3 regions of the Clostridium aromativorans genome follow, and region 1 is predicted to be linked to each of the others. Evidence: riboswitches for the same ligand, from Rfam matches in the RefSeq annotation. Region 1 holds a riboswitch; each other region holds the start of a gene.
The links. A riboswitch is a leader RNA that binds a small molecule or an ion and turns the genes downstream of it on or off. The one in region 1 is predicted to bind S-adenosylmethionine.

Region 1 (5,357 bases):
ATTTGAAAGGTAGATGGGGGTATTGGTAGCTCCAGTATAATCTATATTAAAATTTCCATGTATGAGTTTTGTATTGAATTTCATTGTTTCACTCCCAGTAATTTATTTGAAGGATGGTGTGTGACAAGCATACCACCCTCCATTGACTTCATGTTATTTTTTTTGTATCACCAATAGATTGTAACCGTCATAGTTTGTATCTTTAAAGATTACCTTGTGTCCCTCGTTTTTTACACTTTGGGGAACATTGTTTATAGGATCGCCGTCATCCAAATAAAATCCCAGCTTTTGTCCGGATTTTACTTTAGAAAGTTCTATTTTCACCTTTACAAAATTTATAGGGCATTTTACTCCTCTTAAATCCACAATTTTAAGGTCTCCAATTTTATCATGGTCGTTCACTTCACCATTGTCTTCATTATAGGATTTTGACTGCGTATTCTCTTCTTTTGGAAGGGTTATTTCCAATTTTCCGTTTAAGGATCTATACATTGCATCCACTTTGTTGTACAGGTATTCTACTTCTGAAGCTTTGCTGGATATATCATTTGTACCGTCTATTTTGTAGTCTATGAGATCTCCAAAAAGCTTTTTAATTGAGGGTTTTACATAACCTGTCTCTACAAAATTCTTGTTGAATTCCTCAAATATCTCTCTGTCTTTGTTTGAATCCACTCCTCTGAGTACCAGAAGGGTTCTTGCCGAGGACAGTGCAGAGGAATACAGATCGGAATTTTGTTTTGTGTCTTTGTACTTCTCAAGTGAGGATTTGGCATTTGACAAATCCAGTTTTATAACATCCATTACACCGGAACTGCATTCTCCAGGCCCTCTGCCCTTTAATGAAAATCTCTCGCAGGCTCCAAAATCAAAGTAAATATCGGGATCTTCTACAAATTTATCCACATCGGTGTACTTGCTCATAAGAGTTTTTATATCCGATGACCTGTTATCCAGAAAATCATAAAAATCTTCATATCCGGAATTAATTTTTAGTTCTGCAAGTTCATGGATGAACAGGGGAACTTTCTTTGCAGGTACATCTCCATAGGTATCTCCCATTCTGGCTACATTTGATCCTATTTTTCCTCCAAAGGATATGGAGTACATTGGAACCAGGCCGTTTTTTGTTCGTCTGGCTCTGCCGTGAAGGCCAAGGGCTCCTTTTTCGTGCTGAGCACAGGAATTTGGGCATCCTGATATAAACAGTCTTGGAAGGGCAGCTTTTATTTCAGGTGATGTACCTTCAAATTCTTTCTTTATGGCTTTTAACAGATTTTGTGAAAGACATAATCCAAGCTGGCAAGTGGAAGCACCCACGCAGGTTACAGAGTTATCTATGTTGTATATGGAAGTAAAGCTGCCTGTTATTTCTATAAGAGCTTCAGCATCTTTTTTCTTTAAATCTCTTATAAAAAATCCCTGGGTGTTTGTAACCCTGATGGATGTTTTATAATTCAAATTTTCTATGAAAGCAAGTACTTTATTTAAGCTTTCAACTTTTAAATTTCCGCTTTGAGGATGAACATAGACGGAATAGTAGCCTTCCTGTTTTTGCGGAAACAGTACATTTTTAGGCTTTTCATCCACATTTACGTCCCGGACAATCTTGGCATCAGGGTGTAGTATAAATTCATTTTCATCCACCTGTATGTTGAGACCGCCTTTTTCCTTTAGTTTGTTTATCTCTGAACTTAATTCTTCAACAAATTTTTTTTCACCCAGTCTCATGAGTATGAACCTTATTCTGGCCTTATTTTTATTGGTTCTGTCTCCTTCGACTTCAAATACATTTTTAAGGCCCTGTATATAGTATAGTATTTCATCTGCTGGTATGAAATCCTTAAGCTTTAAAGCAACTCTCGGACTTCCGCCAAATCCTCCGGCCCCATATACCTCAAAGCCCCTCCTGCCATCTACTATTTTTGCAATGAATCCCAGATCGGATATGGTTGCATTGCCTGTATCTTGTGGACTATTGGAGAAGGCTATCTTGTATTTTCTGGGCATGTTCATGGTGGTTGGATCTTTTATGAGGTAATTGGTGGCTGCTTTTACATAGGGGGTTACGTCAAAGACGTCGTCTGTTGAAACACCTGAAAGAGGGGAACACTCCACATTTCGAACGGTATTTCCACCAGTGCCCTTTGTTATTATGCCTACTTCTATCAAAGAATTTATTATTGGATAGGCATCTTTCAAATCAACACTTTGAAATTGAATGTCCTGTCTGGAGGTGAATTTCAATTTGCCTTTTGCATATTTTTCTGCAAGTTCACTTATACGTTTGAATTGTTCTAAAGTTATGACTCCTCCGGGTATTCTAGTTCTCACCATGTAGGTTTCCTTTTTTCTCTGCTCGTATACACCCATGGAAACCCTAAAAGCTTTAAATCTCACAGGATCTATTGCATTGTTTAAATACTGCTGTGATTTTTCTTTTATGTCTTCTATGGATTTATAATGATCTTCACTTATATTTATCATAATATCTCACTCCTTTTTTAAACTATTTCATACTCAAGCTTTTCAACATTTTTGTCTTTGTCGATTTTAAACAAATTAAATACTGGTTTCTTTTTTTCAAGAGATAAAATTCCGTACAATATTTTGTCATCAAAAGCAAGCCTTTTATCCTCTTCAGATGGCCTGGAAGGTGAATAAGGATGAGAATGATAATTGCCAATCATATTAAATTTTTCACTTCTCATGAGCTTTACAGCTTTGAATTGTTCGGCAGGATCCATGGAAAAATGTTCGCTGCTGTGATCTGTATTGGTCAAGGAGTATATTTTTTTAATAAAAATATCTTTTCCAGAATCCAGTCCTCCAAGATAACCACAGCATTCATCGGGAAATTCATCCCTGGCCTGTTTTAAAATTTTTTCATATTGCAATTTGTCTATATATATCATAAATATCACCTGCTTAATTTGCTGTTTTGAGATCACAGGCTGTCTGTTCATAGTCTATCAGCTTTTTTATTGTAGGGTGCTCACCGCATATGCCGCAGTTCTTGTTCTTGGATACCTTTATTTTTCTGAATTCCATTGTCATTGCGTTGTAAGTCAAAAGATATCCTGCAAGGGTACTGCCGATTTTAAGTATATACTTGAGGGCTTCTGTTGCCTGAAGTGATCCTATAATTCCTCCCATTACACCTAGAACACCTGCTTCCTTGCAGGTTGGTACAACACCTGCAGGAGGTGGTGATTGAAAAATACATCTGTAGCAGGGAGTACCGTTGTCAGGTATATAAGTTGTGAGCTGCCCTTGAAATCTTATTATTCCTCCATGTGAAAATGGTTTTTTGGAAATTACACAGGCATCGTTTATTAAAAATTTGGCGGGAAAATTATCTGTACCGTCTATTATAAAATCATAGTCCTGGTCCTTTATGATATCCAAGATATTGCTGGAGTCTACAAGTTCCCTATAAGTTATTACATTTACGTCTGGATTCAATTCATTTATGGTTTCTTTTCCGGACTGAACTTTAGCCTTTCCCACGTCCTTTGTGCGATGGATTATCTGTCTTTGAAGGTTTGAAAGATCCACTATGTCTCCATCTACAAGGCCTATAGTTCCTATCCCTGCAGCAGCCAGATACATGGCAGCAGGTGCTCCCAGACCGCCCGTACCTATAATGAGGATTTTGGAGTTTAAAAGTTTTTCCTGACCTTCCACACCTACTTCGGACAGGATAATGTGTCTTGAATACCTTTCTATCTGATCCTCACTAAAATCCACTATTTCCACCCCCCATGAAGTATAGAAAATCAATTTTGTCATTTTCTTTTAGAACGGTGCTGTTAAAATTGGCTCTATCTATGAATTCGTCATTTAACTGAACAGAAACCATGTCTGGCATTTCTACATTTTCTATTTTTAAAATTTTTGTTACAGTGACTCCCTCCTTTATATCTTTAATTTTACCATTAATTGTTACTTTCATGATACCCTCCTCGTTGTTCATTTAACATTTTTATCTTCTAACCATTTTGGAAAAAAGAATTTACACTTAATTTAAACTGTGACAAAATAAAAAACTTTCCTGTTATAATTTACAAGAAAGTCATTTTTATAATTAATTTTCTCATCTTTCAGGCAAATTATATAACCCGCTGGAATTGGCACCTTTGAAAATAATCGGGTTGCCGGGCATCATAGGGCCAGTCCCTCTGCCTCTCTTGATAAGAATTCAATGTTTAATTTATTAAATACTAACACATTTAAAATAAATTTGTCAATAAATTTATTTTTGTCGTATTGACACCTACCTCCCTTTCGTACTATATTTTTATTAGGTTCTTAGATGCAGAAAGAGTTTGATTGCAAAGAATACTTTTCTCAATAAGAATTAAGAATTCAATTTTGGTAGATTTTCGATTTATCCGAAAATCTTCATAATTGTGCATTGTAAAATGTGAATTGTACATTGACTAAAGTATACAATAATGATAAAAGGTATGATGTTATGATAGACAATTACAGATTATTTAGAGATCTAGCTTCAGAAGAAAAAGAAATATTCAATTTAATACAAAAAAATGGTGTTATGACCAAGAATGAAATCTTATTTAAAACAGGTATGAAATTGACTACGCTGAATCGAGTTATGAACCCACTTGAAAAAAAATCCATTTTGGTTCAAAAATGTATGGGCGAATCTACAGGCGGAAGGAAACCTGTGCTGTATGATGTAAATGTGTGCAGGTTTTATATTATGGGCATAAGTATATGCAGCACTCATGTGCAGGTATCTATAGTGAACTTGAGAATGGAAATTTTTTATAAAAAGGGCTTTTATATCGATTATTGCAATTCTTGTGATGAAGTCATAGAAGAAATTCTCTATATTATAAAGAGTGCCTATGAGGAATTAAATCTAAAACTTCTCCAGCTTGTGGGAATTGGGCTTGCAGTTGAAACGGGGTTTTGGGATAATGAGCGCATAAGTAGAATACTTGAAGAAAAGTTGGGGTGCAGTGTAACCAGCGGTAATTGTGCAGACTCAGCTGTTACTGCGGAGTATTTTTATGGAGCAGGAAGGAATTTTGAAAATATGGCTTATTTTGATTGTGGTGCTAGACTGAAGCAGGCGGCAGTCATACAGGGGAGGATTATGAGATCATCCGGAGATAATGAGTATGCCTTTGAACATATGATTGAAAACATTTATGGTTATATTGATTTTAATGAAGTGTATTCAAGGAGTATGAAAAATTGTGGAACATCTGAAAAATTTATTTTAGATGCCGCATCAAAACTGGGAAAAAGCATTGAATCCTATACAAATTTATTGAACATTGAATGTATTGTATTAAGCGGATTTCTGATTGATTTTGATACGTTTT
Region 2 (5,357 bases), on a different contig from region 1:
CATTTTGCAACCTGGAATGACGGGACAATGATATTCTTACAATTTTTTTTATAGTACCCGGTTTTGCTGTCATAATCACCACTCTATCCGCAAGAAATACCGCTTCATCAATGCTGTGAGTTATAAATATTATTGTCTTATTTGTTTCATTTCTTATTCTGAGAAGTTCTCTCTGTAAAATTTCCCTGGTAAGAGAGTCCAGAGCCCCAAAAGGCTCATCCATAAGCAGTATATCAGGATCAAAAGACAATGCTCTTGCAATAGCTGCCCTTTGCTTCATGCCACCACTCAATTGATGTGGGTAATGATCTTCAAACCCTGAAAGTCCTACCAGTGCTAAAAGTCTATTTACAATTTTATCTCTTTCCTTTTTTTTCACATTTAGACTTTCTAGTACAAATCCCACATTCTCAGCAGTTGTAAGCCATGGGAACAATGCATATTGCTGAAAGACTATTCCCCTATTTAGACCTGGCCCATCCACTGCTTTACCATCAATACTGACAGCACCTTCTGTTGGTTTGGAAAGTCCAGCAAAAATATCAAGAAGCGTAGTCTTACCGCAACCGCTCGGGCCCACAATCACAAGAAACTCTCCTTTTCTTACCTCAAGGTTGATATCATCTAATATGGTTACAGTAGAACTTTCACCGCTTTTCTTTTTGTTTATAACAAATTTTTTCACAATATTTTTAACTTGCAATTTGACATCAGTGTTGAAATCGGGTTGTAAAATATTCTCAACTGCTTCTTCGCTCATCTTAAAACCCCCTAGACAGACTTTTTTCCAGAATATACCTTTTCTTTAACATAGGTATCAATATCATGTTCATACCACCATGACTTATATGGACTTGGCGTCTCTCTATGCAATGTTTTATTCAATGAAGGATTATTTAAAGCACGCTGTAAAATATATCCATAATTTAATACTCCCCTAAAGAAAAACTGATTTGACTGAGGTGAAAAATCAGAAAGGAAAGAATGATTCCTTGCCTGACTGCACTCTCTTTTGTAAAGTCCCATAAATGCACAAACTGTATGAATATCTGGTTTTAGCCTATTAATCAAATGACTTTGTTCAAAAGGCTGATGGTCTGAAGCATGTACTTCAAAATCACCGATTTCATTATATACCTGTTCAAATTCATCCACTATATTGTGATCCAATTCTAGTGTATTTACAGCTGCCACATTAATACCCAATTCAGTAGCAAATTTTGGAATAAACACAGCCCTAGCTTGCCCTGCTGAGACATAAATGCTTCTTGTCTTTTTACCTTTAATTGATTCTTTAAGTTTTTCTAATCTGGGTAATACAAAATTCAATTCTTCTTTGATAAGCTGTTCCACTTCTTTTTCTTTACCTGTATATTTCGCTATATTTCTAAACCATATCTTGGTATTTTCAATACCAAGTGGAGCAGGATCCGTAAAATAAGGAGTTCCATAATTCTCATAAAGAGCTTTCTGCATATACTCTCCATATGACTGACATGTAGGAGCAATCACTGCTGCTTCTGAAATTTCCTTCAATTCGTCTACTGTGGCAAAATCAGGAATAAACCTTGCTTTCAAACCAATTTTATTGAACATTCTCACTAAATCATTTTTATCTCCCAGAGTTACACTCATCGGTGCTATAATACCAACAACATCTTTTTGTCTCTTCTTAGGCTTTTGAACTATATACTTCACTATAGCATGAGAAGAACTATCAAAAGCACTCTGGGATATCTGAGATCTGAAACCCTCACAGTGAACAGGTACAAGTACAGGTTTCACTTCATGTTGAGCCGATGCCACTATACCGTCTATATCATCACCCATGACTCCTGATGTACAGGAACAAGCAATTATAATTGCCTTTGGATTATATCTTTCAGTTGCTTCTGTTATTGCTAATCTGAGTTTTTTTTCACCTCCAAACACAATATCACTTTCTGTAAGGTTGCTGCTCACTGCATGAAGCTCCACATCTCCATTCCATGCCCTAAATTTTTCAGGAATTCCCTGGTATATCTCTTTATATGCATTCGTACCTTGAGCGCACCCTACAGGTCCATGAACTATAAGAGCGGAATCCCTGATTGTTACAAGTCTTCCCACAGTTTGAGTTAAAAGGCATCCAGTTCCTTGTTGAAATTTACGTTCACGCCAAGGCAGCTCGTCACCAAGATGTCTGCCATTTATCAAATCACTTACTTTTCCCGAAAAAGCCTTAACAGTTCCTAAACGATCTTCTCTAATTGGGCTAGTGCTTTGATCGAGATTTATTTCCTTTTTTTCCTTACCTGCCATAATAATTATTCCTCCTATTTTATAATATAATTTTTATACTTAACTTAATCTCTTGTACTCTTAAAATTTAAAGCATGTACTTTCATTATTTCGATTTTTAAAGTCTTTTAAATATTTGATACCTATGGTATAATAATGTCGTGTTTAAAAAGCTCTGACATAATATATGTTATCTTTCTTAATTATTTGGTCATTTTTAATGAAAGGTTAACACATTATGTTGGGGTTTTTCTATCTGTAGATTATGCTAAAATAATTAAATAGCACAAGAGATTAAATGAAAGAGACTGATCAAATTTTTGATTTGATCAGTCTCTCGTTTATCTAGTCGACTAATTTGGCTAAACTAAATTTTATAAAATAAAAAAACTTCCCTCTGAGAAAATGCAGGAAGTTTCAATCCTTGTATTCTCTCATCTTTCAGGTTCTCCACCTGCTGGAATTGGCACCACACATTCTAATGAAAAATGTCGGTTGCCGGACATCATAGGGCCAGTCCCTCTGTCTCTCTAGATAAGAAATTTTTTAACTATTTTTAAAATTCATTGTCTATGTCTATCACATTTCATATTTATTTATTGATATTTAATATACACTGCTACAATTATCCTGTCAATATTTTTTTATAAATTTTTTCGAAAAAAATAATGTAAACCTTAACTTCAAAAGTAAGATAGACACTTATTTACAAATCATCCTATTTTAGTCATGCAAACACATTTATAATGCATTTTCCTTTAAATTTGACTACAAGCTAAAACACTTTCAACTTGTTAAGACAAAGAAAGCATATATAGTTGACTAATCAACTATATTATGCTATTGTATACTGTGGAAACAGGAAGGAGATATTATGGACAGCAGTAATGTATCAGTCTTGATTAAATTGACCAACAATATATACAGGTGTACACAAATGTATGTTGACAAAAGGCTTAAAAAATTCAACCTGACTACAGGTACATATCCCTATTTGCTCGTGCTAAAAAGATGTAAAGGCATAAACCAAAATGAACTGAGCAGGGAACTCAATATAGACAAGTCTCTTTGTTCCAGAACTGTTAAAAAGCTGATAGGGTTGAATTATATAAGGTTGGAGGAAAATAAAGAGGACATAAGGGCCCATAAATTATATATAACAAATAAAGCAGAAGACGTGATACCTAAAATCATTGAAATCATACAGGAATGGATTCATATTTTAGTAGAGGGAGCCGATGATCAGGAAACTGCAATTTCCATAGAATTTTTAAAACGAGTTTTGAATAATGGGACTATATATAGAGAAAAATGCTGTGAAAGGATGAATAAAATTTGAATAATACTGACAAAGTGACATACAAGAGAAGGTGGATAATTCTGTTCACCGTTCTTTCTGCCACATTTATGTCTACTTTAGACGGAAGCATTGTAAATGTGGCCTTGCCGGATATGTCTTCCAAACTGCACACACCTATGGCAGGCATTGAATGGGTTGTGACGGGATTTTTAATAGTTATTGCAGCCACTATTTTAATTTTTGGAAGACTAGGTGATATAAAGGGTAAGACCAGGGTATTCAGTTTTGGAGTAATACTGTTTGTCCTTGGTTCTTTTCTATGTGGTTTGAGCAATTCGCTTGTATTTTTAATAGCCGCCAGGTGCATACAGGCTGTTGGCGCCTCTGCAACCATGGCTACCAACCAGGGAATTATAACCCAGGTTTTTCCTCCCAATGAACGGGGCAGTGCACTGGGCATATTGGGAACATTTGTGGCCTTAGGTTCTATGGCAGGACCACCTCTAGGAGGTTTTATCGTTTCGGCTTTCAGCTGGAAATATATATTCTGGATAAACGTGCCTATAGGAATAGCCGTATTTATAATAGGTCTTAAGATATTTCCAAAATCTCATAGAACAGATGAAAGCCTGGACGGAAAAGGTTCTCTTTTGTTTATGATATCCACTGTACTGTTATTTGGCGCCTTGGTTCAGGGACAGAGCACAGGATATAACAATCCAATTATGATCTCTGCATTCATAATATCTGCTATAACTTTCATCATATTTATTATTATAGAGAGTAAAACGGAACTGCCCCTTCTGCAATTAAACATTTTCCACAACAGCCTGTTTTCCATAAGCATAATCTGCGCTTTTATTTCGTTTTGTGCCATAGGTGCCTCCAATATAATATTGCCCTTTTATTTTCAGGATACAATGAAGCTCTCGCCGGCAGCCACAGGACTATTTATGATGGTATCACCTATAGTACTTTCTATAGTGGCACCTTTAAGCGGGCATATGTCAGATAAAATTGGTTCGGAAGTGCTCACATTATTGGGACTTTCCATTACCAGCCTAGGATTGTTTTTAATATCCACCATAAGTGAAATTTCACCCTTAACTATGATAGTCATTTACATAATTATCATGACTATAGGGAACGGAATGTTCCAGTCACCTAACAACGTACTCGTTATGTCTACTGTATCAAAGGACAAACTTGGTATTGCAGGCAGCGTAAATGCACTTGTGAGAAATTTGGGATTTGTTGTCGGGACATCTCTTGCTACCCTCCTTCTATACAATAGAATGAGTCATAAAATGGGATACAGAGTAATTGACTATATAAAGGGAAGAGATGATGTATTCATCTACGGGATGAAATATGTATATATATCTGCAGCTTTATTTTGTATTATAGGAGTATGTCTAACAGGTTTTAGACTCTATAACAATAGGATTAAAAGAAATCGTAGCAATATTAATTAGCTTAGATGATAACTTTCTCACAGGCAAAAGGGACTGAGCAAATTTTTTGACTTGATCAGCCCCTGCTTGTCCAGGCAAATGCATGAAATATAACAGATATCTTATTATTCATTTTTTTCCAGAAAATAATGTAATAAATACAATTATCACCACTACAACACCACAGACACTTATTATACTGCACAATATGATTAAACTCTTTATCATTTTTCCATTCACCTGTCTAATTATTTTATAACTTATAATCTTTCTTCTCCATACATTTTACCAGATGAAGTACTGCAAAACCACTTTTTAAAGTA
Region 3 (5,357 bases), on a different contig from region 1:
TGCCACAGCCTGCTTTTTTCCCTCAAACCAGGAATTCTTCAATTTAAGAGCTTTAACAGCCCTGTTGGATATCATATATACCAGAAAATCTATAAAGACGAAGGCAAAAACAGTAAACAAAATCACAGCTGCACTCAGGAATTTGTAATTTAGAAAACTAAACAGCAGCATAAATGGAATCCCTATTATCAGATTATTTTTTATAAACTGCCTTTTTATATCTTTGATTTCAGCACTGTCCATTTTATCTCCAGGTATTCTTACTCCAAATACAATTTCCTTTCTGGTAAAATTCGGTGTCAGCATGTTGATGACAAGTATCAATAAAAATATAAAGCACAAATATATACATAAAAATAAATTTTCCTTCATTAACATTCACCTGCCTTTATTTATTTTGCAAATCGTATTTTTGATATATACCGGAACATAATTTCAATATATCTTCCAATTTATCATCCCTCAAATAGGCTTCTGCCAGCAGATAGGTCAATTCCCTCACCAGCTTTTCATTAAATTCCTCACTATTTTTAGGATAGTTTTGATTTATAACAGCTCCTGTTCTTCTGTCTATATTCAAGTATCCATCAGATTTCAATATATTATAAGCTTTATTCACGGTGTGCAAATTTATCCCTATATCCTCCGCCATCTGTCTCACAGAAGGCAGGCTTTCCCCCGGCTTCAGATCTCCAGCTGCTATTCCCTCTATAATACTCCTTTTAAGCTGTTCATAGATGGGCATTTCAGATTCAAAATCAATTTTAATTATCATAACTACCCTCCTATTCTATTTGTTATATATAATATATAACAAATAGAATAAAATTGCAACATTTATTCAATTGACAATTGACAATGAACAATTGACAGTGCACAGTGCACAATTCACAGTCGACAAAAAAACAGAGTTCAAAGCATAAATATCAGATGATGAGGTTTGATATTTAAGCCTTGAACTCTGTTTATTACTCACGGGGATAACCTGGACTACTCTTTATAAAATCTGGCTTTTTCCCTCAGGGTTTTCAGCTTTTCAATGGACTTTAAAAGTGTGTCATCCTTCTTTGCAAAATGAAGCCTTATCAGATAATTCACATCTTCTTTAAAGAAGCTTGACCCAGGAACCGCCCCTATTCCAACTTCTTTTGCCAGCCACTCACAAAATTTCAAATCATTTTTTACATTAAATTCCGAAACATCTATGAGCACATAATAAGCTCCCTGGGGCTTCACATATTTAAGTCCTGCCTCGCTCAATCCCTGGAGAAACAAATCTCTCTTTTTCGTATATAAATTCTTCAGCCAGTCATAGTACTCCATAGGCAGTTTAAGCCCGGCCACAACTGCTTCCTGAAGCGGTGCCGCCGCCCCCACCGTAAGAAAATCATGTACTTTTCGCACATTTTCTATTACCCTCTCGTCACCTATAACATAGCCTATTCTCCACCCGGTTATGGAATAAGTCTTGGAAAAGGAGCTGCAGCTCAAGGTTCTGTCAAACATTCCCGGAAGTGAAGCAAAATAGACATGTTTATGGGGATCCATTACAATATGCTCGTACACTTCATCCGTTATTACGAAAGAATCATATTTTTCTGCTAGACGGGCTATGAATTTCAATTCCTCAAGTGTAAACACCTTTCCTGAAGGATTTGACGGGTTACAGAGTATAAGGGCCTTCGGCCTTTGCTTAAAGGCATTTTCAAGTTCAGTCTTGTTGAAAGAAAAATCAGGCGAATAAAGAGAAACATATATTGGCTCAGCTCCGCTCAATATGGCATCTGCAGCATAATTTTCATAAAAAGGCGAGAATACTATTACCTTATCTCCCGGATCACAGACAGTCATGACAGAAGCCATCATAGCCTCAGTACTGCCGCAGGTAATTACAATCTGGGTATCCGGATCTATGTCAAGTCCCATGAATCTGGACTGTTTTTCTGCAAGAGCTTCTCTCAAATTCTGTGCGCCCCAGGTAATGGCATACTGATGAGGTCCCTTGACTGCTGCTATTTTAAGTGCTTCCTCTATCTCCTTAGGAGGATCAAAATCAGGAAAACCCTGAGACAAATTAATTGCTCCATATTTGTTCGATATTCTCGTCATTCTTCTTATAACAGAATCGGTAAAATTAATTAATTTTCTGCTCAATTCAGGCACTACAGCCACATCCTTTCAAATTATCAATACATCAAATAACATCTGAGAATAAAGTAAAAGTCTGGGGATATACCTCAGACTTAAAATCGCAAAATATATTCTCATCTTTCAGCTTCCGCTGCAGGACTTAGCACCAATATACAACGACGTACTGGTTGCCGGGTTTCAAAGGGCCTGTTCCCTCCACCTCTCTTGATAAGTTCAAGATTTATATTAAATTATGCTATTAATTATAATCATTTAGATATGTCCTGTCAATATACCTGATTTTCCCCATTTCGTTCTACATAGCATACACCGACAGTTCCCGGTCCTGAATACACACCTACTATAGGGCTTATCTGACCTATCATGTATATATTTTCCACGTTGGGAAGTCCAGAAATCCTGTTATAAATATTTTCGGCTTCTTCTCTGGCATTGCCGTGAACTACATATACGTCGCAGGGGCATTTAGCTAAAAAATCATTACCTATGTCTATCATTTTACTTAAAGATCTCTTCCTTCCCCTCACCTTATGACGGGTAAAACATATGCCCTGATCATCGTCAAAGTACACTATTGGCTTTATATCCAAAATCTCACCTATTGTACCCGACAGTCTCCCTATACGCCCTCCTTTTCTGGCATACTCCAGAGTGCCGAATACGAAAAAAAAGTGCATACTCTTCTTTATCCCAGGTATGCAGTTTACAATTTCACTAAAACTTCTGCCCTGATCCAAAAGCCTTCCACACTCTTTTAAAACTATACCCTCTCCCAGGGAAGTGGATTTGGAATCATAAACATACGATGACAGTTTATTATGTTTTTTGCTTACCATTTTCAAAGCATTATATGTACCTGAAAGTCCGCTGGAAATCGTAACAGCTACCACATGAGTATAGTTTTCCCTTTCCAGCCTGTCAAAAACACTTTCCATATCGTCTATTGAAGGTAGAGAAGATTTTGGAATTTCATATTTCATGCTGTCATATACTTCTTTTGGAGTGATCTCAACTTTATCTATATATTCCCTATCCTTATATATAATCCTAAAAGGCAATATTTCTATGCTGTACTTTTTTATGGTTTCATCATCTATGTCACAAGCAGAATCTGTCAAAAGTGCAATTTTTTCCATAAGGTTTCTCCTCCTACTCATACTTACCATAAATTATATCATACCGAGGGAAAATTATTCAAATTCTACAAAAGAGACAGACTTTTAAGCAGATATATGCCTATAAATATAGTAAACATTGAGAAAAAAGTGGTCAAGATCACAACATCTCCCGTGAGCTTGTAATCAGAATTCATTTCCTCAGCCATTACATAACAGGAAATAGCAGAAGGTGAAGAAAACAATATAAATATGGCACCTAGATCATATTTTCTAAATCCCATTAAAAACGCCAATGTGACAACTATACAGGGAACTACTATGAGCCTCCCCACAGAAGCTGTTATGGAGTATTTCAAATTTTCCTTTACACTCTTAAATTCCAGCTGGGCACCTAGTGTTATAAGGGCCAGAGGAGTACCAAGGGAAGCAACATCGGAAACAGCCCTTTCCATAAACAAAGGCAGTTTTATGGAAAACAGCTGAAAGACTATGCCCAGAAACGATGCTATGATAAGCGGGTTTTTCACTATTCCCACAAGAGTATACTTTATTTTACTTCCTATACCGCTTTTGTCACCTCTTTCGTCAAAAGCCGCAAGTACCAGCACCGCAAAAAAATTATAGGTGGGAATGACTATGGGCAGCAAAAGAGAAATAGGTCCCATATGGGATTTTCCAAGCATGTACATTCCCATGGGAACTCCAAGGAGCACAAAATTGCTCCTATATATAGTATGTATCACAGCAGAAGCCCTTTTCCTGTCCTTAATAAACAACGGTACAATAAGCCAAAGTACCAATACTGAACCGAATATACATAAAAATACAAATATCATGAGTTTAGTGTTGGCTATATCGCTCAATTTGGAGACATATATATTTTCAAAAAGCAGTGTAGACAATCCAACTCTAAAATTAAATTTGACAGCAGTATTTATAAACCTGTCATCTATAAGTCCTACTTCCTTTATGAAATATCCCAGTGCAATTACAATAAATATAGGCATTATCACGTTAAAACTAAATATTAAATTATCCAATTGTCCAACCCCCAAGTCTGTTAAGAAAGCTAGTCCTATCAATCTGAATCAACAACCATCTGGTTATTTTTAAGATTATTTTAAGCTTTATCCTAGAAGATATATATAATTATATTCCCATACTAGATTTTAGGAAAGGAGTTTCAAGATATATGAAAAAAATTTTTTCAAAAAACAGTCTATTGAAAATAATCCTAATTTTTTTAATGTCATTATCATTTTTACTATGCATCTACAGTGTAAAAAACTACAAGTCAAATTCCTATCCACAAAACAGGACAGGACAATTCAGTCAATTTAATAGACAAAATGGACAGACAGGAAATAAAAACTGGAACCACAGTGTGAAGCAAACGCCGCCCGGCAGCAATGCAAACACTCAGAATAACCACAACAATACGATAAACTCCGGTAAGAATGGATTTAATTCTTCAAATAACAAGTTTGCACCGCTTCTCACCGTATACCTGGCAGTATTTCTTGCACTGTGTATCGTAATATATCGCAATTTCATACAGAAAAATATGAAGATAAAATCTGTAAATACCAAAATGCTTATTTTTTCGATGCTCTTTACGGGTCTGTTTCTCAAGATCACATTGTCGACTTTTATGGAGGGATACGGAGGAGATGTGAGGCTGTTTGAAAGCTGGGCGTCTTCTGCTGCAAACAATTTTTCTCAATTTTACATAAATTCCAGTTCCAGCGACTACCCTCCACTCTATATATACGTACTGTTTTTTATAGGCAAAGCAGCAAGTTTAAGTTCATTAAACCCATATTATATTCTGCTCCTGAAGCTGCCCTCAATAACAGCGGATATGGCCACAGCTTATCTAATATACAAATTGGCCCAAAAATATCTTTCTGCAGAAATGAGTGTATTTCTAAGCATATTCTATATCTTCAGCCCGGCTGTATTTATAGATTCGGCCCTGTGGGGACAGGTGGATTCATTTTTTACATTACTCGTTGTACTTTCACTATTTCTGCTGTCAGAAGGGAAAACTGCACTTTCTTCAGTATTTTTTGCCAGCTCGGTACTTAT

Region 2: another riboswitch for S-adenosylmethionine. It lies ahead of LN736_RS09960 (nitrogenase component 1); the one in region 1 lies ahead of thiS (sulfur carrier protein ThiS).
Region 3: another riboswitch for S-adenosylmethionine. It lies ahead of LN736_RS05305 (pyridoxal phosphate-dependent aminotransferase); the one in region 1 lies ahead of thiS (sulfur carrier protein ThiS).

What each region holds. Positions count from the first base shown of each region.
Region 1 covers NZ_JAJJPB010000003.1:108,600-113,956, forward strand. The annotation lists gene LN736_RS04715 (O-acetylhomoserine aminocarboxypropyltransferase/cysteine synthase family protein) at 1-84, opposite strand, end outside; gene LN736_RS04720 (sulfurtransferase TusA family protein) at 154-2,487, opposite strand; gene LN736_RS04725 (M67 family metallopeptidase) at 2,505-2,915, opposite strand; gene LN736_RS04730 (HesA/MoeB/ThiF family protein) at 2,929-3,750, opposite strand; gene thiS (sulfur carrier protein ThiS) at 3,740-3,955, opposite strand; SAM riboswitch class I at 4,094-4,200, opposite strand; gene LN736_RS04740 (ROK family transcriptional regulator) at 4,427-5,357, shown strand, end outside.
Region 2 covers NZ_JAJJPB010000011.1:51,553-56,909, reverse strand. The annotation lists gene LN736_RS09965 (ABC transporter ATP-binding protein) at 1-760, opposite strand, end outside; gene LN736_RS09960 (nitrogenase component 1) at 772-2,301, opposite strand; SAM riboswitch class I at 2,712-2,821, opposite strand; gene LN736_RS09955 (MarR family winged helix-turn-helix transcriptional regulator) at 3,155-3,619, shown strand; gene LN736_RS09950 (MFS transporter) at 3,616-5,055, shown strand.
Region 3 covers NZ_JAJJPB010000004.1:42,352-47,708, forward strand. The annotation lists gene LN736_RS05295 (DUF1648 domain-containing protein) at 1-372, opposite strand, end outside; gene LN736_RS05300 (GntR family transcriptional regulator) at 389-775, opposite strand; gene LN736_RS05305 (pyridoxal phosphate-dependent aminotransferase) at 991-2,163, opposite strand; SAM riboswitch class I at 2,262-2,365, opposite strand; gene LN736_RS05310 (DegV family protein) at 2,418-3,287, opposite strand; gene LN736_RS05315 (AEC family transporter) at 3,353-4,309, opposite strand; gene LN736_RS05320 (glycosyltransferase 87 family protein) at 4,462-5,357, shown strand, end outside.